DNA from 3 places in the Streptomyces violaceusniger Tu 4113 genome. Region 1 is predicted to be linked to each of the others. Evidence: riboswitches for the same ligand, from Rfam matches in the RefSeq annotation. Region 1 holds a riboswitch; each other region holds the start of a gene.
What was found. Region 1 has a riboswitch for S-adenosylmethionine ahead of thrC (threonine synthase). Riboswitches for the same ligand answer to the same signal wherever they lie in the genome.
Positions count from the first base shown of each region.

Region 2: another riboswitch for S-adenosylmethionine. It lies ahead of STRVI_RS33790 (aminotransferase class V-fold PLP-dependent enzyme); the one in region 1 lies ahead of thrC (threonine synthase).
Region 3: another riboswitch for S-adenosylmethionine. It lies ahead of STRVI_RS17495 (glutathione S-transferase C-terminal domain-containing protein); the one in region 1 lies ahead of thrC (threonine synthase).

Region 1 is NC_015957.1:10,107,145-10,114,121, reverse strand. Features, by position in the region: gene STRVI_RS41340 (extracellular solute-binding protein) at 1-368, shown strand, start outside; gene STRVI_RS41335 (DUF3263 domain-containing protein) at 503-745, shown strand; gene otsB (trehalose-phosphatase) at 900-1,754, shown strand; gene STRVI_RS41325 (alpha,alpha-trehalose-phosphate synthase (UDP-forming)) at 1,980-3,434, opposite strand; gene STRVI_RS41320 (glucosyl-3-phosphoglycerate synthase) at 3,583-4,530, opposite strand; SAM riboswitch class I at 4,724-4,865, shown strand; gene thrC (threonine synthase) at 4,884-6,185, shown strand; gene STRVI_RS41310 (MoaD/ThiS family protein) at 6,182-6,460, shown strand; gene STRVI_RS41305 (cold-shock protein) at 6,870-6,977, shown strand, end outside.
Region 2 is NC_015957.1:8,256,767-8,263,743, forward strand. Features, by position in the region: gene STRVI_RS33765 (NlpC/P60 family protein) at 1-49, opposite strand, end outside; gene STRVI_RS33770 (NYN domain-containing protein) at 411-1,772, opposite strand; gene STRVI_RS33775 (hypothetical protein) at 1,790-2,035, opposite strand; gene STRVI_RS33780 (rhomboid family intramembrane serine protease) at 2,190-2,924, shown strand; gene STRVI_RS33785 (Lrp/AsnC family transcriptional regulator) at 2,921-3,202, shown strand; gene STRVI_RS33790 (aminotransferase class V-fold PLP-dependent enzyme) at 3,319-4,713, opposite strand; SAM riboswitch class IV at 4,914-5,032, opposite strand; gene trpD (anthranilate phosphoribosyltransferase) at 5,147-6,220, opposite strand; gene qcrB (cytochrome bc1 complex cytochrome b subunit) at 6,393-6,977, opposite strand, start outside.
Region 3 is NC_015957.1:4,075,452-4,082,428, reverse strand. Features, by position in the region: gene STRVI_RS17505 (Fpg/Nei family DNA glycosylase) at 21-809, opposite strand; gene STRVI_RS17500 (PP2C family protein-serine/threonine phosphatase) at 893-2,038, shown strand; SAM riboswitch class IV at 2,125-2,271, shown strand; gene STRVI_RS17495 (glutathione S-transferase C-terminal domain-containing protein) at 2,602-3,447, shown strand; gene STRVI_RS17490 (Mut7-C RNAse domain-containing protein) at 3,488-4,231, opposite strand; gene STRVI_RS17485 (hypothetical protein) at 4,374-5,234, opposite strand; gene STRVI_RS17480 (MauE/DoxX family redox-associated membrane protein) at 5,479-6,381, opposite strand; gene STRVI_RS17475 (hypothetical protein) at 6,378-6,977, opposite strand, start outside.

The sequences.
Region 1 (6,977 bases):
CGATGGGCGTCGCCGACTGGCTGATGGCCTTCAAGCAGAACGGCCACCGCACGCAGATCGGGAAGTTCCTCGACTTCGTCTACACCGAGAAGAACGTGCTGGACTTCGTCACCGAGTACGACCTGCTGCCGGTGACCACCGCCGTCGAGCAGACGATGCTCGGCGACCGTGAGTACAAGCGGCTGTGGCGATTCCTCGACGAGCTGGAGAGCGCCGAGTTCTACCCGGCCGACAAGACCTCCTGGGCGGAGGTCAGCAAGCTGTTCAAGCAGAAGATCGGCTCGACCGTGGCCAAGGGCGGCGACCCGACGAGCGTGCTGGGCCAGATCCAGCGCGAGGCCGACGCCATGGAGAATGCGGGGGCATGACAGTGGACACGCCCGGCCCCGGCCCCTCCGACGACCCTGCCGACGAAGGCGAAGGCGAAGGCGAAGGCGAAGGCGGGGGCGGGGAGCAGGACGGGGGCCGGGAGCAGGTCGACAGCCCGGCCGAGGGGCAGCACCTGGAGCCGGGCCCGGGCGCCGGGCTGTCCGACCGCGACGTGGCCGTGCTCGCCGTGGAGCGACGCGGCTGGCCGGGCCCCGGCGCCAAGGAGCGTGCGATACGGGAGCGGCTGGGCATCTCCCCCACCCGCTACTACCAGTTGCTGAACGCGCTGTTGGACGACCCCAGGGCCCTGGAGCACGACCCGGTGACCGTCAACCGGCTGCGGCGGGTCAGGGACGAGCGCCGCGAACGGCGCTGACGTCCATCGGGGGAGGGGGGCCGGGGCGGTGCACCGGCGGGGCGGCTGGGGGCCGTTCACCGGCGGGACCTCCCTGGGCCGTTCACCGGTGGGACGCCCGGGGGAAGCCCGTGATGCCGCCGGGCCCGGTAGGGTCACCGCCATGGGCAGCGCTATGGGCAGTCACCCCCTCCCCGTACCTACCACCGCCGCCGGCCGCGAGGGCCTCGCAGCCCTCCTCGAACGGCCCGGCCGCGCCGTCGTCGGACTCGACTTCGACGGCACCCTCGCCGAGATCGTCCCCGACCCCGACCAGGCCCGCGCCCATCCCGGCGCCGTCCCCGCGCTCTCCCGGCTGGCCCCGCGGCTGCGCTCCGTCGCGGTGATCACCGGCCGTCCGGCCGAGGTCGCCGTCCGGTACGGCGGCTTCGCCGGGGCCGAGGGGCTGAACGGGCTCGTCGTCCTCGGCCTCTACGGCGCCGAGCGCTGGGACGCGGCGAGCGGCGCCGTGCAGGCACCCGAACCGCACCCCGGCGTCGCCGCCGTCCAGGCCGAACTCCCCGCCGTCCTCGAGGAGTACGGCGCCGCGCAGGGCACCTGGATCGAGGACAAGGGCCGCGCCGTCGCCGTCCACACCCGCCGTGCCGAGGACCCGCAGGCCACGTTCGAGCTGCTGCGCGCGCCGCTTCACGCCCTGGCCGAGCGCCATGGGCTGATCGTCGAGCCGGGCCGGCTGGTGCTGGAGCTACGGCCGCCGGGCATGGACAAGGGCGTCGCGCTCACGGAGTACGTACGGCGGACGGACGCGGAAGCCGTGCTCTACGCGGGCGACGACCTGGGCGACCTGGCCGCCTTCGCGGCGGTGGAGCGGCTGCGTGAGGAGGGTGTGCCGGGGGTGCTGGTGTGCAGCGGCAGCTCGGAGGTGACCGAACTCGCCGAGCGGGCCGACCTGGTGGTCGACGGCCCGGCGGGCGTGGTGGAGCTGCTGTCGTCCCTGGCCGACGCGGTCAGCGGCGCCAACGCCTCGTAGCGCCCGCCCGGACCGCGCCGGTCACCCGGGCGGCGTCCGTTGCCCGGACCGCGCCGGTCACCCGGGCGGCGTCCGTTGCCCGGACCGCGCCCGTCACGTCGGAGGTCCGTGGTTCAGGAACCCGCCACCACGTAGAGCTCGCCGAACCCGCGCCCGTCACCTCGTAAGTCTGTGGCTCAGAAGTCCGTGGCTCAGAAGCCCCGCCGCCACCGCGAAACCCTCGCCCTACAGCGCCCGCAACTGCGCCAGGAACCATGCCTGGGGCGGCAGCGCGGTCGCGGCGGCGGCGAGTCGCTTCGTACGGTCCGCGCGCTCGCCGTCGCTCATGCGCAGCGCCTCGTCCAGGGCCCGGGCCGTGGCCTCCACGTCGTACGGGTTCACCACCAGCGCGTCGTCGCCCAGCTCGGCGTACGCCCCCGCCTCCCGCGACAGCACCAGCGCACATCCCCGCTCGGAGACCACCGGGACCTCCTTGGCCACCAGGTTCATCCCGTCCCGGATGGGGTTGACCAGCGCCACGTCCGCCAGTCGGTAGGCCGCGAGCGACCGTGCGAAGTCGTCCTTCACATGCAGGGCGACCGGGGTCCAGCCCGCCGTGCCGTACTCGGCGTTGATCTCGTCCGCGAGCCGCCGCACCCGCTCGGTGTAGTCGCGGTAGACCGCGAGGTCCTGGCGGGAGGGGTAGGCGAAGGCCACATGCACCACGCGCTCGCGCCACTCGGGGTGGGTCTCCAGCAGCCGCCGGTAGGCCAGCAGCCCGCGCACGATGTTCTTGGACAGCTCGGTGCGGTCCACCCGGACGATCGACTTCCGGTCCGGCCCGATCTGCGCCCGCAGACTGGTCAGCCGTTCGTCCACATCGGCCTGCCGCGACCGCTGCCGCAGGAAGTCCGCGTCCGCGCCCAGGCCGTGGACGCCCAGCCGGGTCTCCCGCCCCTCGAAGCGCACGGCCGTCGCCGCGCCGTCGCCGTCCCGGACGATCTCCGCGCCCAGCACGGCCGTGCAGCAGTCGGCGAAGGCCCCGGCCCAGCGCTCGGTGAGGAACGCGGCGCGGTCGCCGCCGAGGATGCCGCGCAGCACACCCGCCGCGACATCGTCCGGCAGCAGCCGGTAGTAGTCCGGCGGGGCCCAGGGGGTGTGCGAGAAATGACCGATCCGCAGGTCGGGGCGCCGCTCGCGGAGCATCGCGGGCACCAGCGCCAGGTGGTAGTCCTGCACCAGGACGACGGCCTCGTCCACCGCCTCCTCGGCGAGCGCGTCCGCGAAGGCCGCGTTATAGGTCTCGTAGGCCGCCCACTGGTCGGCGAACTCCGCGTCGAAGACCGGCTCGACCGGGGTCTGGTAGAGCAGATGGTGGACGAACCACAGCACCGAATTGGCGATGCCGTTGTACGCGGCGGCGAAGACATCCGGCGCGATATCGAGCATCCGCACCTGCTGGCCGCCGGTGTCACCGGGGTTCAGATGGTTGTCCCCGGCGCGCCGGGCCGCCTCGCGGTCACCCTCCCCGAGCGCTGCGCACGCCCACACCGCGTTCGCGTCCGGGCCGATGGCGCTGAGGCCGGAGACCAGCCCGCCACCGCCGCGCCGGGCGGTGAGCGAGCCGTCCTCGTCCAGGGTGTACGAGACCGGACCGCGATTGGACGCGACCAGGATCGGGGCGGTGCGCGGAACTGCCATGTCGCGAGCCTAGCCAGCCGCGACCCCGCGCAAACGTACGTACGGTTTCTTGCCCCGTAGGCGGTATGGGGCGGCGTGTTTCCGACCCGTAGGAGCCATCGCCTGATGCCGGGGTCCCGGGGTCATCACGCCGCGCCGCCCGGGGTCATCACGCCGCGCGCCGCTCCGCGTACTCCGGTATCTCGATCATCGGCGGCCGCTCCTCGGTGTCCACGGCCGTGGTGCGCGGCTCGAAGCCGGTCTCGCCCCGGTCGAACTGGGTCAGCCGCGGCCGCACCAAATGGCCCCGGGCCAGCCGCAACTGCGCGGTGCGGTAGATCGCGGCCGCCATCCGGCCGAGCGCCAGCCCGTCCTGGTGGCGGTGTTTGCGCACCCCGATGTCCACCTGGCCGAGCGCGTCGAGACCCACCGTGTGCAGCGCGTCGACCAGCAGGCCCAGCTCGACCCCGTAGCCGACCGGGAAGGGCAGCCGCTCCAGCAGCGTGCGGCGCGCCGCGTACTCACCGCCCAGCGGCTGGACGAATCCGGCGAGCTGGGGCCAGTGCAGATTCAGCAGCGGGCGGGCGACCAGCTCGGTGACCCGGCCGCCCTGGCCCGCCACGTCGCCGAGCGGGCGGTCGTACATGCCCTTCACGAGCTGCAGCGTGGGGTCGGTCAGCAGCGGACCGACGATCCCCGAGACGAAGCGCGGATCGAATTCCCGCAGGTCGGCGTCGATGAAGCAGATGATGTCGCCGCTCGTGGCCAGCAGGGACCGCCACAGCACCTCGCCCTTGCCGGGCAGCGCGGGCAGCCCGGGCAGCAGCGAGTCGCGGTGGACGACGGTCGCGCCCGCCGCCGCGGCGACCTCGGCGGTGCGGTCCGTCGAGCCGGAGTCCAGCACCACCAGCTCGTCCACCAGCGGCGCCGCCTCGCCCATCAGCTCGCGGCGGATCGTCGCGGCGATCTCGCCGACCGTGGCCTCCTCGTTCAGGGCGGGCAGAACCACGCTCAGGGTCGTCGCCGAGCCCCGCTTCGCGTCCAGCAGGCGGTTCAGCGGCCGGTCGTCGGCCGACCAGGAGCGGTGCTTCAGCCAGCGCTCCACCTCATCCAGCACCTGTGTCTCTCCCCTGCCGTGGTCGCTGTGATCCATCTCGCGCATCGGACGGCTAGCTCAACCATCCGGGCCGTCGGTTACAGTCTTGAACAACGCACATGGCCGTCGTATGTCGGGGTCGACCTCGGTGTTTACCGAGGAAGTCCGTGATGATGCCGTGCTGACAAACGCCCGGGTCCGCCCGGCGCCATACCGCTCATCCAGAGGGGCAGAGGGAACGGCCCGTTGAAGCCCCGGCAACCCTCCAGCTGATCTCGCATTCCGCAGCGAGGCTCCCAGCTCGGGAAGGTGCCAATTCCGTCTCGTGGCGAAATGCGTCGCGAGGAAGATGAGGAGAAAGGGCCTCGCCATCCATGGCTGTGCAGTCAGTAGAAAGCTCAACCACTTCCTCCACCTCCGACGCCTCCGGTGCCTTCGGTCCCGCCATCGCATTGTCCTGCCGGGAGTGCGGTGAGCGGTTCGATCTGGGCCCGATCTTCGCGTGTGAGGTGTGTTTCGGGCCGCTCGAGGTCGCGTACGAGCTGCCGGCCGGCGACCCGGAGGAGCTGCGGCGGCGCATCGAGGCCGGTCCGAACAGCATCTGGCGCTATGCCCCGCTGCTGCCCGTCCCCGCGGACGTGGCGGACCAGCCCAGCCTGCACCCCGGTTTCACCCAGTTGGTCAAGGCCGACAACCTCGCCCGTGAGCTCGGCGTCACCGGTGAGCTGCACATCAAGGACGACTCCGGGAACCCCACCCACTCCTTCAAGGACCGGGTCGTCGCCATCGCGGTCCAGGCCGCCCGCACCTTCGGCTTCACCACCCTCTCCTGCTCCTCCACCGGCAACCTCGCCGGCGCGGTCGGCGCCGCGGCCGCCCGCGCGGGCTTCCGCTCCTGCGTCTTCATCCCGCACGACCTGGAGGCGGGCAAGGTCGTCATGGCCGCGGTCTACGGCGGTGAGCTGGTCGGCATCGAGGGCACCTACGACGACGTCAACCGCTTCTGCAGCGAGCTGATCGGCGACCCGGCGGGCGAGGGCTGGGGCTTCGTCAACGTCAATCTGCGGCCGTACTACGGCGAGGGCTCCAAGACCCTGGCCTACGAGATCTGCGAGCAGCTCGGCTGGCGGCTGCCGGACCAGATCGTCATCCCGATCGCCTCCGGCTCCCAGCTCACCAAGATCGACAAGGGGCTGAAGGAGCTGATCTCGATCGGTCTGGTCGAGGACAAGCCCTACAAGATCTTCGGCGCCCAGGCCGAGGGGTGCTCCCCGGTCTCCGCCGCGTTCAAGGCCGGCCATGACGTCGTCCGGCCGCAGAAGCCGCAGACCATCGCCAAGTCGCTGGCCATCGGCAACCCCGCGGACGGCCCGTACGTCCTGGACATCACCCGCCGTACGGGCGGCGCGGTGGAGGACGTGAACGACGAGCAGATCGTCGACGCGATCAAGCTGCTCGCCCGCACCGAGGGGATCTTCGCGGAGACCGCGGGCGGGGTCACCGTCGGCGTGACCAAGAAGCTGATCGAGGACGGTCTGCTCGACCCGTCCCTGACGACCGTCGTGCTCAACACCGGCGACGGCCTCAAGACCCTCGACGCGGTGGCCCCCACCACGGGCCCCTCCGCCATCATCCGCCCCACCCTTGACTCGTTCCGAGAGGCTGGTCTCGCATGAGCGTCAACGTCCGAATCCCGACCATCCTGCGCACCTACACCGCCGGTCAGGCCGAGGTCCCCGCCGAGGGCGCGACCCTCGCCGAGGTCCTGGCGGACCTGGAGAAGAACCACCAGGGCATCGCCGCCCGCGTGCTGGACGACACCGGCAAGCTCCGCCGCTTCGTCAACGTCTACGTCAACGACGACGACGTCCGCTTCGCCGACGGCCTGGCCACGGCGATCCCGGACGGTGCCGGGATCTCGATCATCCCGGCGGTCGCGGGCGGCTGCTGACCCCGCGTCCACCCTTCTCACCTTTGGAATCGCCCCGTCCGGGGACAACCGGACGGGGCGATTCCGTGTGTGGAATCGCGATACAGTTGCCCGGATTCCCCGATGGCCCCCGGGCCGGAACCACATATGAGAACTCGTCAAGTTGTGCGTAAAGTGTGAGCGCGAATTGTCGGGTTGGTTCCCTATGTCCCGCCCGGCTTGCCCGAACTTCACATAAATTCTCTCTTTTAACCGTTCGGCCGTGCCCAGAATTCTCGTCCGATTGACCTGTTGCAGAGGGCGTTGGGACGGATACATTCAGCGGCGGTCGACGCGTTCCGGCGCACACCCCCCACATCCGGGGGGTGAGGTCTGACCCGGGTCCGCGGAGTGCGGTCCTGCGCAAGGGCCAGCAATAGGGGAGTTAGGAATGGCTCAGGGCACCGTCAAGTGGTTCAACGCGGAGAAGGGGTACGGCTTCATCGCGGTCGACGGTGGTGCGGATGTGTTCGTCCACTACAGCGCGATCCAGATGGAC
Region 2 (6,977 bases), 1.9 Mb from region 1:
CGGTTACCCGAGTGCGGCTCGGCTGCTTGGGTCGACGGTGGGACGCCACGAAGGCGAGCTCCTTCTTCCTCCAGCCGCCTACCGGGAGTTGGTGGGGTTGTGAAGCCCCGGCTCCGCGACAGGGCGCGGACTCGGCGGTACCTCCGCTGTCACCCCGGATGGGTGATCAACCGCGCGAAGGTTCGAGCCGACCTTAGTGACCCCGCCGTGATCCGTTCAAATCCCAACGGCAAAAAAGTCGCCCCGGAAGCGCATCTTTTACGAATGTCACACGGGCAGTGATGGTCGATCGACGCTCCGCTGACATCAGAAGTAGTGCGAGGTCGACCTCTGAAGAGAGTTCGGGCATGGAGCCACAGGAACGCGGAATCCGGGAATACGGGAATAACGGAGATACGGGCTACGACGCCTCAGGTACGGGCAAGTCGCTTCAGCAGCAGCGCGGATGCCACGGGGCGCGCTCCGGCGCGCGCCACCCCGTCGGCCACCTCGCGGTCGGTCGACACCACCACCACCGGCCGGCCCGGCGGCTCCGCGCGCACGATCTGGCGGATCAACTCGTCCGCCGTCACCCCGGGCTTGCTGAACAGCACCCGCACCCCGCGCGGCGGCGCGAGCAGCACCGGCGCGAGCAGCTCGGCCCCGTCGAAGACACAGGTCATCTCCGCGCCCGTCTGGGCCGCGAGCACCGCGAGACCGCCCAGCAGCCGCAGCCGCTGCTTCTCCAACGGCATCGTGGGATAGCCGGTCTTGGTGACGTTGTAGCCGTCCACCACCAGATGCGCCTGCGGCAGCGCGAGCAACTGGTCCAGCAGGGCCGGGTCCATCTCCGACAGCGCCCTGGTCGCTATGTCCTTCGGCGTCATCTTCCCCGGCTCCACGGCGTCCACCGTGTCCGCCGGGCGCACCGACGCGGGCGGCAGGGCCAGTTCGCGCCGCAGCCCCTGCGCCGCGTCCAGCACCGTGTCCAGCAGCAGCCGCAGCCGCATGTCCTCCACGCTGCGCCCCTCGCGCACCGCCCGCCGGCTGGCCTCCAGCGCCGACTCCGCCTCCGCGAGCCGGGCCCGCAGCCGCCGCGCCTCGCTGTCCGCGGTGGCCTGACGGGCCGCCGCCTCCGCCCGTACGGACTCCAGCTCCGCCTCGGCCTTGCGCACCGCGGCCGCGCCCCGCCGCACATCGCTCTGCGCGCTGCGCAGCTTGCGCTGCAGCCCGTCGTTCTCCTTACGGGCGGCCTCCAACTCGCTGCGCGTCCGCTCCGTCTCATGCCGGGTGGCCGCCTTGGCCTCGGCGAGTTCGTCGCGCAGCCGCTGCAGCTCGCGCGCCGCCTCCTCACCGGCCCGCTCGGCGGAGGCCCGCTGGGCCTCCTCGCCCGCCGCCTCGACCAGCTTGACCCAGCCCACCGGCCGCAGCACATACGCCACCGCCGCCACATCCACCGGATCGGCCGCGGCGGGCGGCGATCCGCCCTCGATGGCCTCGGCCAGCTCCCGCTGGGTCTCCCGCAGCCGCCCCGCGATCCGCTGCCGGAAGACGGGGTCGCTCTCCACCGCGGCGGCCATCGCGTTGCCCGCGAACTTGGCGCGGCGGGTCGGGGTGAAGCGGGCGTACTGCCGAAGCTGGGTGGGCAGCTCGGTGACCGTCAGGCCGCCGAAGGCGTCCGCGACCAGCGCCACCACCCGCCGCCGCACCCCTTCCGGCAGCGGGCGGTCCAGCGCCTCGGTGACGCCCTCGGCGTCACCGGCCGCCCCGGGGTCACCGGTCCGCTCCACCACCTGTCATCGCTCCGTTCTCAGGCGCTCAGGCCGGTGCTCGGACGGTCCACGAGTTCTACCTGGTCGACCGCGTTGCACCAACGACAGCGCACTGACTCAATGGTCTCACTGAGCACCTCGCGTTCCTCGACACTGGGTTCCCCGGCCAAGTCGAGATGCACATACTCCACGGCTCTGGTCGAGCGGGTCACATCGAACCGGGTGAGATTGCCGCACAGTGTGCAACGCCAGCGGGTCTGGTCGGTCGGCAGGGGCACGGCCATGATTGCGGGGTCCTCGCTTCTCGGCTCGTCGGCGGCGTCCTGTAACCCTACGGCCTGAGCCTTGCCCCGCGCCGGGCCCGTCCCGCCCGCGTCCCGGGCGAGAGCGCGGCGAGGCGCTCTGTGGAGGTTGCGCCCGGTACGGAATGATCTGACCATGATCGAGACGTCGTCGGGGCGCGACCGCCCCTGGATGGCGGGGCACGGCCGCCCGTGGGTGACATACGGCCTGATCGTGAGCTGCTGCCTGCTCTTCGTCATCGGACCGGCCTCGGGGCTCAACCCCGGCTATGGCACGGGCGGGCGGCTGGTGGAGGCCCAGTCCACGTACTTCGAGCGCTGGGGAGTGGTGCCCAGCGCCCTGTGGAGCGGCGCCCCGGATCAGCCGCTCGCCCCGCTGACCGCGCTGTTCGTGCACGGGAACTGGCTGCATCTGCTCGGCAACATGCTGTTTCTCTACGTCTTCGGGGCGATGACCGAGGAGCGGATGGGACGAGTCCAGTTCGCCGTCTTCTACCTCGTCACGGGCTATCTGGCGCTGCTCGGCTACGCCGCCGCGCACGCCGACTCCGCCCAGACCCTGGTGGGCGCCTCCGGGTCCATTTCCGGGGTACTCGGCGCCTTCCTGTGGCTGTTTCCCCGGGCCCGGGTGACCAGTCTCTTTCCGTTTCTGTTCTTTCTGCCGCTGCGCTTTCCGGCCTGGGCGGTGCTGATCTTCTGGGTGGCCCTCCAGTGGCTGGCCGCCCGGCAGGCCGACGACCGCCCCGGCGTCGCCTATCTCGCCCATCTCGTGGGCTTCACGCTCGGCTTTCTCTACGCGTGGGGGCGGTTCGGGCGGAGGGCTAGAGTGGGCGGCGCAGCCAGGGCCAGTGAGGGAGAAAGCCAGCCGTGATCACTTCGATCGTGCTCATCAAGACCAGCGTGGACCGGATTCCGGAGACCGCCGAGAAGATCGCCGCGCTGGAGAACGTGAGCGAGGTCTACTCGGTCACCGGCGCGCACGATCTGATCGCGATGGTGCGGGTGGCCCGGCACGACGACCTCGCGGACATCATCACCGGCCAGATCAGCAAGCTGCCGGGGGTGGCCTCCACCGAGACGCACATCGCCTTCCGGACGTACTCCCAGCACGACCTCGAGGCGGCGTTCGCCATCGGCCTGGACGGCTAGCGCCACCCCCTCCCAGCGCCCCGGGCCCCGGCATCCCCCGGGCCCAGCGGCTCCCTCAGCCCCGGCACCCCGGGCCCAGCGGCTCCCTCAGCCGCGCCGCCCCCGGGCCCAGGGGCTCAGCCGCGGTCCGGGACGCAGCGGCCGTCCTCGGTGCGGTAGCTCCACCGGGCACCCTCGCGCACCAGCTCCTTCACGGCGCCGACGAACCGCTCCACATGCTCGTCCGGGGTGCCCGCCCCGAAGCTGACCCGGATCGCGTTCAGCGAGCGCTCCCCCGGCGCGGCCTCGGGCGCACCGCATTCGCCCGGCTCGTCGGGCTCGCTGTCCAGCAGGGTGCGGACCAGCGGATGCGCGCAGAAAAGCCCGTCCCGTACGCCGATGCCGTACTCCGCGGAGAGCGCCGCCGCGAAGTGGGAACTGTTCCAGCCCTCCACCACGAACGACAGCACGCCGACCCGGGGGGCGTCGTCGCCGAACAGCGAGAGCACCCGCACCTCGGGCACCTCGGCCAGCCCCGCCCGCACCTTCTCGATCAGCTCCCGCTCACGGGCGACCAGGCCCTCGAAACCGGCCTCGGTCAGCGCCCTGCACGCCGACGCGATCGCGTAGACGCCGATGACGTTCGGCGAGCCCGCCTCGTGCCGGGCGGCGGTGGTGTGCCACTCGACGTCGACACCGCCGTCGTCCCTGCGCGTCACCTTACGGCTGGCGCCACCGCCCGCCAGATACGGCCGGGCCGCCCGCAGCCAGTCCGCGCGCCCGGCCAGCACACCGGCGCCGAAGGGGGCGTACAGCTTGTGCCCGGAGAAGGCCACCCAGTCGACGTCGGCCGCCGCGATGTCCACGGGGTGGTGCGGGGCGAGCTGCGCGGCGTCCAGGACGATACGGGCGCCGTGGGCGTGCGCGGCCGCGGCCAGCTCCCGCACCGGCCACAGCTCACCGGTCACATTGGACGCGCCGGTCACGCAGACCAGCGCCGGGCCCTCGGCGCGCCCCGCGAGCGCCTTCTCCAGCGTCTCCACCGCCTGCCGCGGGGAGCGCGGGGCGCTGAGGTAGCGGACGGTGACGTCCTCCCGCTGCTCCCACGGCAGCAGCGAGGCGTGGTGCTCGGTCTCGAAGACGAAGACCTCGGTGCCCCGCGGCGCCACGGCGGCCAGGAGGTTGAGCGAATCGGTGGTGGAGCGGGTGAAGACGACCTGGTCGTCCTCGCGGCAGCCGAGGAAGGCGGCGACGTCCTTACGGCTGTTCTCGAAGAGGTCGGTGGAGAGCTGCGAGAGGTAGCCCGCCCCGCGGTGCACGCTGCCGTAGTAGGGCGCGTAGGCGGCGATGTCGTCCCAGACCCGCCGCAGCGCGGGGGCGCTGGCGGCGTAGTCGAGCGCCGCGTAGGTCACCTCGCCCCCGGTGACCAGGGGCACCAGGACATCGCCGCCCAGCACGGGCAGCGGCTCACAGGCGGCGACGGACGAAGCGGCGGAGGCGGCGGAAGCGATGACAGAAGGGCGCGCGGACATGGCGAAGTCTCCCGGGGGTCGAAGGCGTGAGAATGCGTGACGCGCACAAAGACGGCGGTGAGCCGGCCGTCAGGGCGCGGAAAGTCGCTCGACGCACGGCCACACCGCACGGAGCACAGGGGGAAACGGGCCGCTCGGCCCTAGCGCATTCGCTGCATCACGGAAGAACTCCCTCGACCACCAGGACCCCTAGTGCGAGGGGTCCGCGCTTGCCGCCGGCCTCGCTGCCTGGCGGCCTGGTCATCACCCGGGGCACCCCGCCACGGACGGAGGGTTGCCGGACAGCGGGCCGGGGCCGTAGTCGCTGTCACTCGTGACCTGGTCAGGAGTATGCCATGCCATACGGCAGCGCCCATGCCCTGTCCGCATCCCGGACAGGGCACGGACGGAACATGGGCACCGTAAGGGCAACGCCCAACCGTAAGGGCAACGCCTAGGCGTGGGTGGCCCGTACCCACCGCTCCAGGACGTCGCGCGCCGCGCCCGAGTCGATCGACTCGGCGGCCCGCGCGACACCCGCCGCGATCCGCTCCGCCAGGGGCTTGTCCCCCGGCTCCGGCTCGAGCGCCACCAGCGCCGACGCCGAGTTCAGCAGCACCGCGTCCCGCACCGGGCCCCGCTCGCCCGCCAGCAGCCGGCGGGCCACATCGGCGTTGTACGAGGCATCCGCGCCGCGCAGGGCCTCCATGGGGGCCCGCTCGATGCCCACGTCCCGGGGGTCGAGGGTCTCCTGGCGCACGGCGCCGCCCCGGACCTCCCACACCTGGGAGGTCGTGGTCACGGTGAGCTCGTCCAGCCCGTCGTCGCCGCGGACGACCAGCGCGGAGGAGCCCCGCTCGGCCAGCACCCCGGCGATGATGGGCGCCATCCGGGCATCGGCGACCCCGGTCGCCTGGCACTTCACCCGCGCCGGGTTGGTCAGCGGGCCGAGCAGGTTGAACGGGGTGGCGACGCCCAGCTCGCGGCGGGCCGAGGCGACATGCCGCAGCGACGGGTGGAACTTCACCGCGAAGCAGAAGGTGATCCCCGCCTCCTCCGCGACCTCGACCACCCGCTCCGGGGTGATGTCCAGGTTGACGCCGAGCTTCTCCAGTACGTCGGAGGCGCCGCTGGCGGAGGACGAGGCGCGGTTGCCGTGCTTGACGACCCGCGCGCCGGTACCGGCGACGACCAGCGCGGACATGGTGGAGATATTGACGGTCCTGGCGCGGTCGCCGCCGGTGCCGACGATGTCCACGGTCGCCCCGGGCACCTCGATCACCTTGGCGTGCTCGTACATGGCCCGCACCAGACCGGCCACCTCGGAGACCGTCTCGCCCTTGGCGCGCAGCGCGATCGCGAAACCGGCGATCTGCGCGTCGGTGGCCTCGCCCCGCATGATCCGGTCCATGGCCCAGGCGGTGTCGTCGGCATCGAGGTCCAGGCCGGCGATGAGCGAGCTCAGTACGTCCGGCCAGGTGCGGGCCGTCGCGGTGCTGTCGCCTCCGGCGGGGGTCACAACGTCCATGGTCCGCTCCTGGATCCGTGGGGGTGGGCAGGGAAGGGGCCGCGCACGTCAGCGGCCCGCGGCCCGCGGCCAGCCTATCGGCAGCACGACCAGGGCCCCGGCCGGACCGTGTGGTCCGGGCCGGGGCCCTGGTCTGTGGCGTCAGAGACGTGCGAGAGCGGTACGGCGGAGATCAGTGGTGGCCGTGGCCGCTGGTGATCTCGTGGTACTCCTCGCGGGTCGGCTTCGGAATGACGTTGTCCTCGCCGTAGTAGCCCTTGGAGAGCTTCGAACGGACCCGCTGCGCGGGCGTCACCTTCCGCTTGACCCCGTTCTCGTCGGTCTCGGGGCCGATCTCGTAGGGCTCGGGCTGCTCGTGCTGGGTCAGCACATGCAACTGCTCCTGCGCGAGCGGCTCGTGGACCTCGACGAACTCACCGTGCGGCAGCCGCTTGATGATGCCGGTCTCGCGGCCGTGCAGCACCTTGTCGCGGTCGCGCCGCTGGAGGCCGAGGCAGATCCGCTTGGTGGCGATGAACGCCAGGACCGGGCCGGCGAAGAAGCCGATCCGCACGAACCACGTGATCGAGTTGATCGACAGGTGGAAGTGGGTGGCCCACAGGTCGTTACCGCCACCGATCAGCATCACGAAGTACGCGGTCAGCCAGGCGACACCGAAGGCCGTACGGGTCGGGGCGTTGCGCGGGCGGTCCAGGATGTGGTGCTCACGCTTGTCGCCGGTGATCCAGGTCTCGATGAACGGGTAGAGCCCGATCGC
Region 3 (6,977 bases), 6.0 Mb from region 1:
TGGTCGCCCACGGGCGGGCGTCAGCCGCCGTCCCGCTGGCAGTGGGGGCACCACAGGCTGGTCCGCCCCGCGATCCGGCCGCGGCGCAGCGGATGGCCGCAGCGGGGGCAGTGCGGGTCCGGGTCGTCGCGCTGTCCGGTGAGCCAGTCCGGGTCGTCCGGCACCCGCCCCGCCCGCACCGAGGCGCGCAGCACCTCGCGCATCGCGGTGTGGAGCCGTTCGTGCTCGTCGTCGGTCAGCGCGTTCGCCGGCCGCTGCGGATGGATCCGGGCCCGCCACAGGATCTCGTCGCCGAGCAGGTTGCCGAGTCCGGCGATCACGGCCTGGTCGGTCAGTGTGGCCTTGACGCGTCCGCGCCGCCCCGCCAGCAGCCGGTCGAGATCGGCCCGGCTCAGGGAGAGCGCGTCCGGGCCCTGATCGCCGAGGATCCGGTCGACGTCGGCTTCGGTGGCGGCGAGCCAGATGCCCTGGAGTTTGCGCTGGTCCTCGTAGCCGAGGCGGTGGCCGTCGTCGAGGTCGAAGGCGACGCGCTCGAACCGGCCGGCCGGTTCGGACTCCGCCCCGCAGGCCAGCCGCCCGGTCATGCCGAAGTGCACCACGACCGTGGGCCCGTCGGTGGGGGCGATCAGCCACTTGCCGTGGCGGCGCGGTGCGGCGAAGCGGCGGCCCTCGAGATCGCGCTTCAGCCGCTGCGCGGTCACCCCGTGCAGCACCCCCGCGTCGGCCACCTCCACCCGCTCGACGCGGTGGCCCTGGGCGCAGGAGGCCAGCGTTCGCCGGAACCCCTCGACATCCGGTAGCTCGGGCATAGCGTCAGGCTACGCCCGGGACCTCCGTCGCGTGTTACCGAGAACCACCCCTTTGGTGGCTTTCATCGGATAAGGTCCAAGTTATGCGATTCATACGCTTCGCCCCGGGGGCGAGCGGTCGCAGCCACACGCTGTTCGCGGTCACACGGTGTCTGCCGTTCCTGGTCCTGGCGGCGGTGCTCAGCATCGAGCTCTCCCCCGCGCACACCCTCTACACCGGCCCCCTGCTCTCCCCGGCGCCGGCGCTGGCGGCGGTGACCATGGGCCCGTTCGGCACCGGCGGGGTGGCGCTGCTCGCCATGGCGGTGAGTGCGGTCACCGCCACCCACAACAACGTCTGGGGCAGCGAGATGGTGTACGCGAATCTGCTGGCCCTGCTGGTGGTGGCGCTCGCGAGCGTGGCGACCAGCGCGGTGCGGGTGCGCCGGGACCGCGAGCTGGCCCAGATCCGCCGGATCGCCGAGGTGTCCCAGAACGTGGTGCTGCGGCCGCTGCCCGCCCGGATCGGTGTCGTGAACACCGCCAGCGTCTATATGGCGGCCGAGCGCGGCGCGCAGATCGGCGGGGACCTCTACGAGGCGATGTGCACCCGCTACGGAGTGCGGCTGATCGTCGGCGATGTGCGGGGAAAGGGGCTGGCCGCGGTGCGGTCCGCCGCGGCCGTGGTGGGCGCCTTCCGGGAGGCGGTGCACTACGAGCAGGACCTGGCCGAGGTGATGCACCGCTGTGCGGCCGCGCTGGCGCGCGAGTACGAGCTGCTGGACCGCTCCCAGCTCCAGGACCCGCAGGAGCTGGAGGAGCAGTTCGTCACCGTCCTCCTCGCCCAGGTCTCGGACGAGTCGCTGGTCGAGCTGATCAACCGCGGCCATCCGCCGCCCCTGGTGATGCGCGAGCGCAAGGTGCGCTCCCTGGACCCGGCGCGCCCGCTGCCGCCGCTCGGCCTCGAGGAGTTCCTCAGCCCTCCCCCGATCTGTGTCGAGTCCTTTCCGTTCCTGCCCGGTGACCGGCTGTTGCTGCACACCGACGGCGTGGTCGAGGCCCGCAACCACTACGACGAGTTCTTTCCGCTGCACCGGACCATGGAGACGCTGGACGGTGACACCCCTGGCGAGTACCTGGACCGGCTGCGCCACGCCCTGGTCCGGCATGCCGAGGGACGGCTGGCGGACGACGCGGCCATGGTCCTCATTGAGCGGGCCATCGGCGGGGCACGGCGGCCGTTCCTCTGAGCGGGCATCCACCGTGCCGTCGGCCCGCGTTGGCCGTCCCGGCATGGGTTGACGCCCTCGCGGAGCGCGACGACACTGTCAGGGACGGTCACGATCGTCAGCGCCCACCGTGCGGAATCCCCGCTCAGGTGGGTCACCGGCCCCGGCTCGCTGACAGGCAACCCTTCTCCCGCGACGGGGTGCCCCCGGGTGACGACCAGGTTCCGTCGGTGTGGACGGGACAAGCGCGGTCTCGCTGCCTCGCGAGCCCCAAATGATGGGATCGGTGAGATGCCCAGGACCGACAGCGACGGGGACTGCGCCCGTCGGCGTCCCCGGCCGTGGTCCCCGCTCCGCCGTCGCCACCTCCTGACCAGGCGTCTGCACATCGATCTGCTGCGCATCTGCAGCGCCTCCAGTCCAGCCGGCTGAATCGACGCGGTCACCGAGCGCGGCCCCGCGCGCCGGGGTCGGGTGTGTCCCGGCACCGTCCCGGCGAACGCCCCGCGCGGGCTTCCCTTCCGTTGCGCCATCGGCGCCGCCCAGACCGGCGGGCCGGGGCTCCGTCCTTGCCTTGGAGAGCCATGTCCGAGACGTTTCCGGTCAGTTCAGGCCCTGCCGCTCTTCTCGACCCCGACCCCTGCACAACCCGCCCCCGGATCGCCCCGCCCGCTCCGCCGCACCGCTTCCGCAGCCGCATCGGCGTCGACCTCGCCGGTGGCTTCTATCCGGTGCCGCATCGCTATCGGCTCTATCTCTCCGCGAGCTGTCCGCTCTCGCTGCGCGTCTCCATCACCCTCGATCTGCTCGGGCTGCGGGACACCGTCGCCACCACCCTCGTCGGACCCCCGGCCGACACCCCCGAAGCGTTCGCCGCGCTGCGCGGGGCGTACGAGGCCACCTGGCACCGCTACGGCGGACCCCTGGACGCCCCGGCGCTGTGCGACGGCTGGACCGGACGCGTCGTCAGCAACCACACGCCCGACATCCTGCGCGACCTCGCCGGCCATCTGAGTGACGGCGGCGGAACCGGACGTCCCCGGCTGCGCCCGGCGCCCCGTGCCGCGGACATCGACGCCCTCCGCGAACTCCTCGACGACGACATCACCCATGCGGCGCGGCAGGCCGGGACGGCGCACGAGCCGGAGTGCCGGGACGCGGCGCTGGAGCGGCTGCTGACCGCCCTCGGCCGGCTCGACCGCAGGCTCGCGGCCGCACCGTACGCACTGGGCGACGAGCTGACCGCCGCCGATGTGGACCTGTGGGTGGCCCTCGTCCAGCTCGACACCGAGCACCGGCTCCGCCTGGACGCCGACGCGGCCCAGCGGGTCTCCCGCCATGGGCGGCTGCGCGCCTATGTGCGGCGGCTGCACGCCCATCCGGCCTTCCACACCACGATTCCGGAGGCCCTCCAGGACGACGTGTCCTGAGCTCGCGTCCAGGACCGGGCGCCCTGTCCGGCGGCTTCGCTCAGGACAGGGCGGCCCGGGCGTCGCCGAACTCGTCCATCGCCCCGGCCACGATGGCCTCCAGCCGGGCGTGGTGGGCGCCGCGCCAGTAGACCCGCTCGCAGACCGTGCAGCGGGCGAAGACCTCGTACGTGCGCCGGGTGCCGTGCTGGAGCAGCTCCCGGACCGACTCCTTGTCGGCGTCCTCCAGCGTGCCGTTGCAGGCGGTGCAGCGGGTCCAGGGCGCCAGGCTCGGGGTGAACCGGCCGAGGACGTCCCGCAGTTGCTCATCGGGGCGGTCGCTGTAGACATACGCCCCGGCCCACAGCTCACGGCGGCGCAGCAGCCCCCGGTCGCGGGAGAGCAGCACCCGGCGCTGGGCGGCGGAGCGCGCGGCCAGCTCGGGGTCGCCGATGTCCTCGCTCTCGTACGCGGCGTCCACGCCCAGCAGCCGCAGCCGGCGCGCAAGCGTGCCCAGGTGCACATCGAGCAGAAAGCGCAGCGGGGCGCCCGGCACCCGCTGCGGGCGGACGACCGGATGCACCTCCACGGTCTCACCCGCGCTCGGCACATGCGAGACGGCGGTCTCTTCACCGTTCACCACCAGCCGGCCGACCTCGGTGAGCGGGACCCCGAGCGACTCGACGACATGGCCGAGGGTGGAGGCGCCGTCGGTGACCACGGCCGTCCAGGGGCGGCGCCGCTCCGGGACGGCGAAGAATCGCAGTTCAGGGGCGAGACTGAGGTGGATCTCAGGTCCGTTCACACCGCCAGCATGCCAGGCGCGCCCGGCCTGGGGCGACGGCGTTTCGGATCCGGCTCCGGGCTCGACGATCATGGAAGCGACCACCGGCGGGAGGCGTCGCATCATGGTCGCGGGCCACGCCCGCACGGTCGGCGCCGGGGCGTCAGTCCGCCGGTGGGGCCGCCTTGGCCTGGTCGCGCCGCCGCTTACGGCGCCATGCCACCATCCGCAGATACTCCTCGTACAGCACCCGGCCCAGCAGCGCACCGCCGAAGACCACGTATCCGACGCCGACCAGCCAGGACTGGACGACCAGGACGGTGCCGACCGGACCGTAGGAGACGGCGTTGGAGGCGATCAGCGGGGAGAACACCAGTTGGGAGAAGACCCGCAGTCCCAGCAGCCCCACGCCGGTGGCCAGCGCGCCGGGCAGCAGGGCGCCCCAACTGATCCGCCCGCCGAGCAGCAGCCGCTGCGACCACCAGAAGAACAGCACCGTGCCCACCACCGCCACCAGCACCCGCGAGATGCCGGGCTCCAGATGGGCGGAGAGCAGCAAATAGCCGATCAGCACCACGAACCACACCAGATGGCGCCAGGCGGTGTGCCAGCGGCCGGCCGGAAGCTCCCACACCTTCTCGTAGCCGACCTGCAGCACCGTGCCGAAGCGCAGGCTGAAGACGGCCAGCGTCGCCAGACCGAAGGCGGTGGTGGACTCCAGCGCCTGCTTGGGCGGGGCGAACAGCTGCTGCACCTCGCCCCGCGAGGTCGAGGAGAGCCCGAGGCCCTCGGCCAGCCACTGGGCGAAGCCGAGCCGGTCCACCGGATCGGCCGCCGCGACCACGATCAGCAGGGGCACCAGGGTGAGAAAGCCCAGGGCGGCGAAGCCCATCGCGCGGTGCAGCAGTTCGAAATCACTGCCCCGCCGCCATCCGCGTCCGATCGCGGACCGGTGGAACGCGTCCTCCAGCCGCCGCCACCACCTGGGCCCCCGGGAGCCGGACGCGGACCGATGCTCGGACATACACCCACTCCCCTACCGGCGCCACCGGTTCAGCCCCCGGCAGGCGGGAACGCGCACCGGGCGGCGCGCGCGCCACGGGCCCCCTCGGCAGGGGTGTCGGTCAGTACGGGTACGGGTGTCGGTCGGGCTTGTCCATCCATGCCTTGTACGCCTCGGCACCCATCTGCGCTGGACGCCCCGCGGTTCGATCGTTTTGTCCAGGAAATTTTCGTTTGATCCAGATTACCCGTCGAGCGCCGGCCTCTCACGCCGTGGCCACGACCGGGTCCCCGCTGTCCGCGTCGATGACGCTGACCCGGACGGCGGGCTCGCGCACCGTGTCCAGGCTGGCCGCGGCGTCCACCGCGAAGAGCACCAGAACGGGCCTCGCGGCCGTGCCGCCGCCGTGCACCCCGGCGAACTGGAGGATGCGCCAGCCGCCGTCGTCCCAGTGGTCCAGCAGCGCGGAGCGCACCACGCGGGAGGCGCTCTGCCAGGCGCGCGAGCGCTCCAGCAGTTCGACGGTCGCGGCGACCGGGACCGCCGCCGGGGCTCCGGTCGCGGCGAGCGAATGTCCGGTCGCCGCGAGCGGATGACCTGTCGCCGCGAGCGGATGTCCGGCGATCCGCAGCCGCAGTCGGCGCAGCGGCATCCGCCAGCGGCGGTCCGGATCGGCGGAGAGGGCCGTCAGGGCCGCCGCCGCGGCCAGGACCAGGCACAGCGCCGCGACCGGACGGCGGGCCGCCGCGGTCCACCAGGGCTGCTGGGCCAGGGCCGCCGCGACCCCGCCCGCGAGAACCGCGGCGGCGCGGGCGAAGGCGCGCCAGGTGAGGGGGGCGTCCTGCCGTGCCGTACAGCCGCAGGAGGAGCCGGGTGCGGCGGTGCGGGCGTAGCCGAGATAGCCGAGGAAGCCCGCGCCGAGGAGGGCGGCAGCCGTCCCCGGGAGCGGGGTGGCGGGTGGCGCCAGCAGCGCGGCGGCGAGGAGGAGTTCGACCGCGCCGAGGGCGCGGAGGACGAGCGCGGCCCGGCCGCCGTCGCGCAGCAGCCGTGCGAGCGCGGTACGGGGCGCCTGCCGGGCGGTGCCCCGGCCGAACAGCTTGCCCGCCCCGGCCGGCCCGAGCACCCCGGCGAGCACCAGCGGGGCGAGGGCGCAGACCAGGGCGCTCACCGCCGCCTCCCCGCACCGGGCGCGACCGCGACCCGGACGAGGTCCACGGAGCCGTCGGACGGCCGCCACGCGCCCAGGACCTGGGCGCTCTGGCCGATCGTGAGCCGGGACAGATCGGCGGTGGGCGAGGCCTCGCCGTACGAGGCGCTGGTGGTCTGCGCCATGAGGTTGCCGACGATCTCGTGCTGCCCGTGCGCGAGATGCAGCCGGGTCTTCTCGATACCGCGGATGGTGGCGTGGAGGTTCACGATGTTGACCCACACCGCGTCGGCGGCGAGGGTGCCGTCGGGCAGGGGGAGGCCACGGGCGTAGAGCCCGTCGCCGGTCTCGATGTCGGCGGCGGTGGTGGCCCGGGCCTTCCAGACGCTGGTGGCGTTCGTGACCCGCACCCGGGAGTGGTCGCCGTAGGAGCCCGCGACCTCCAGGACGTCGTGGTTGATCGCGGTGATCCGCCCCTCGGCGAAGGCGCTCTCAGCGACCGCGGGGTCCAGGGGGCGGATGGGTGCGGCGAAGGCGGCGTCGGCGTCCACGGCGCCCAGGGCGGTCGCCCCGATGACTCCGGTGCCGAGGACTCCTGCGCTCAGGGCTCCCGTGGT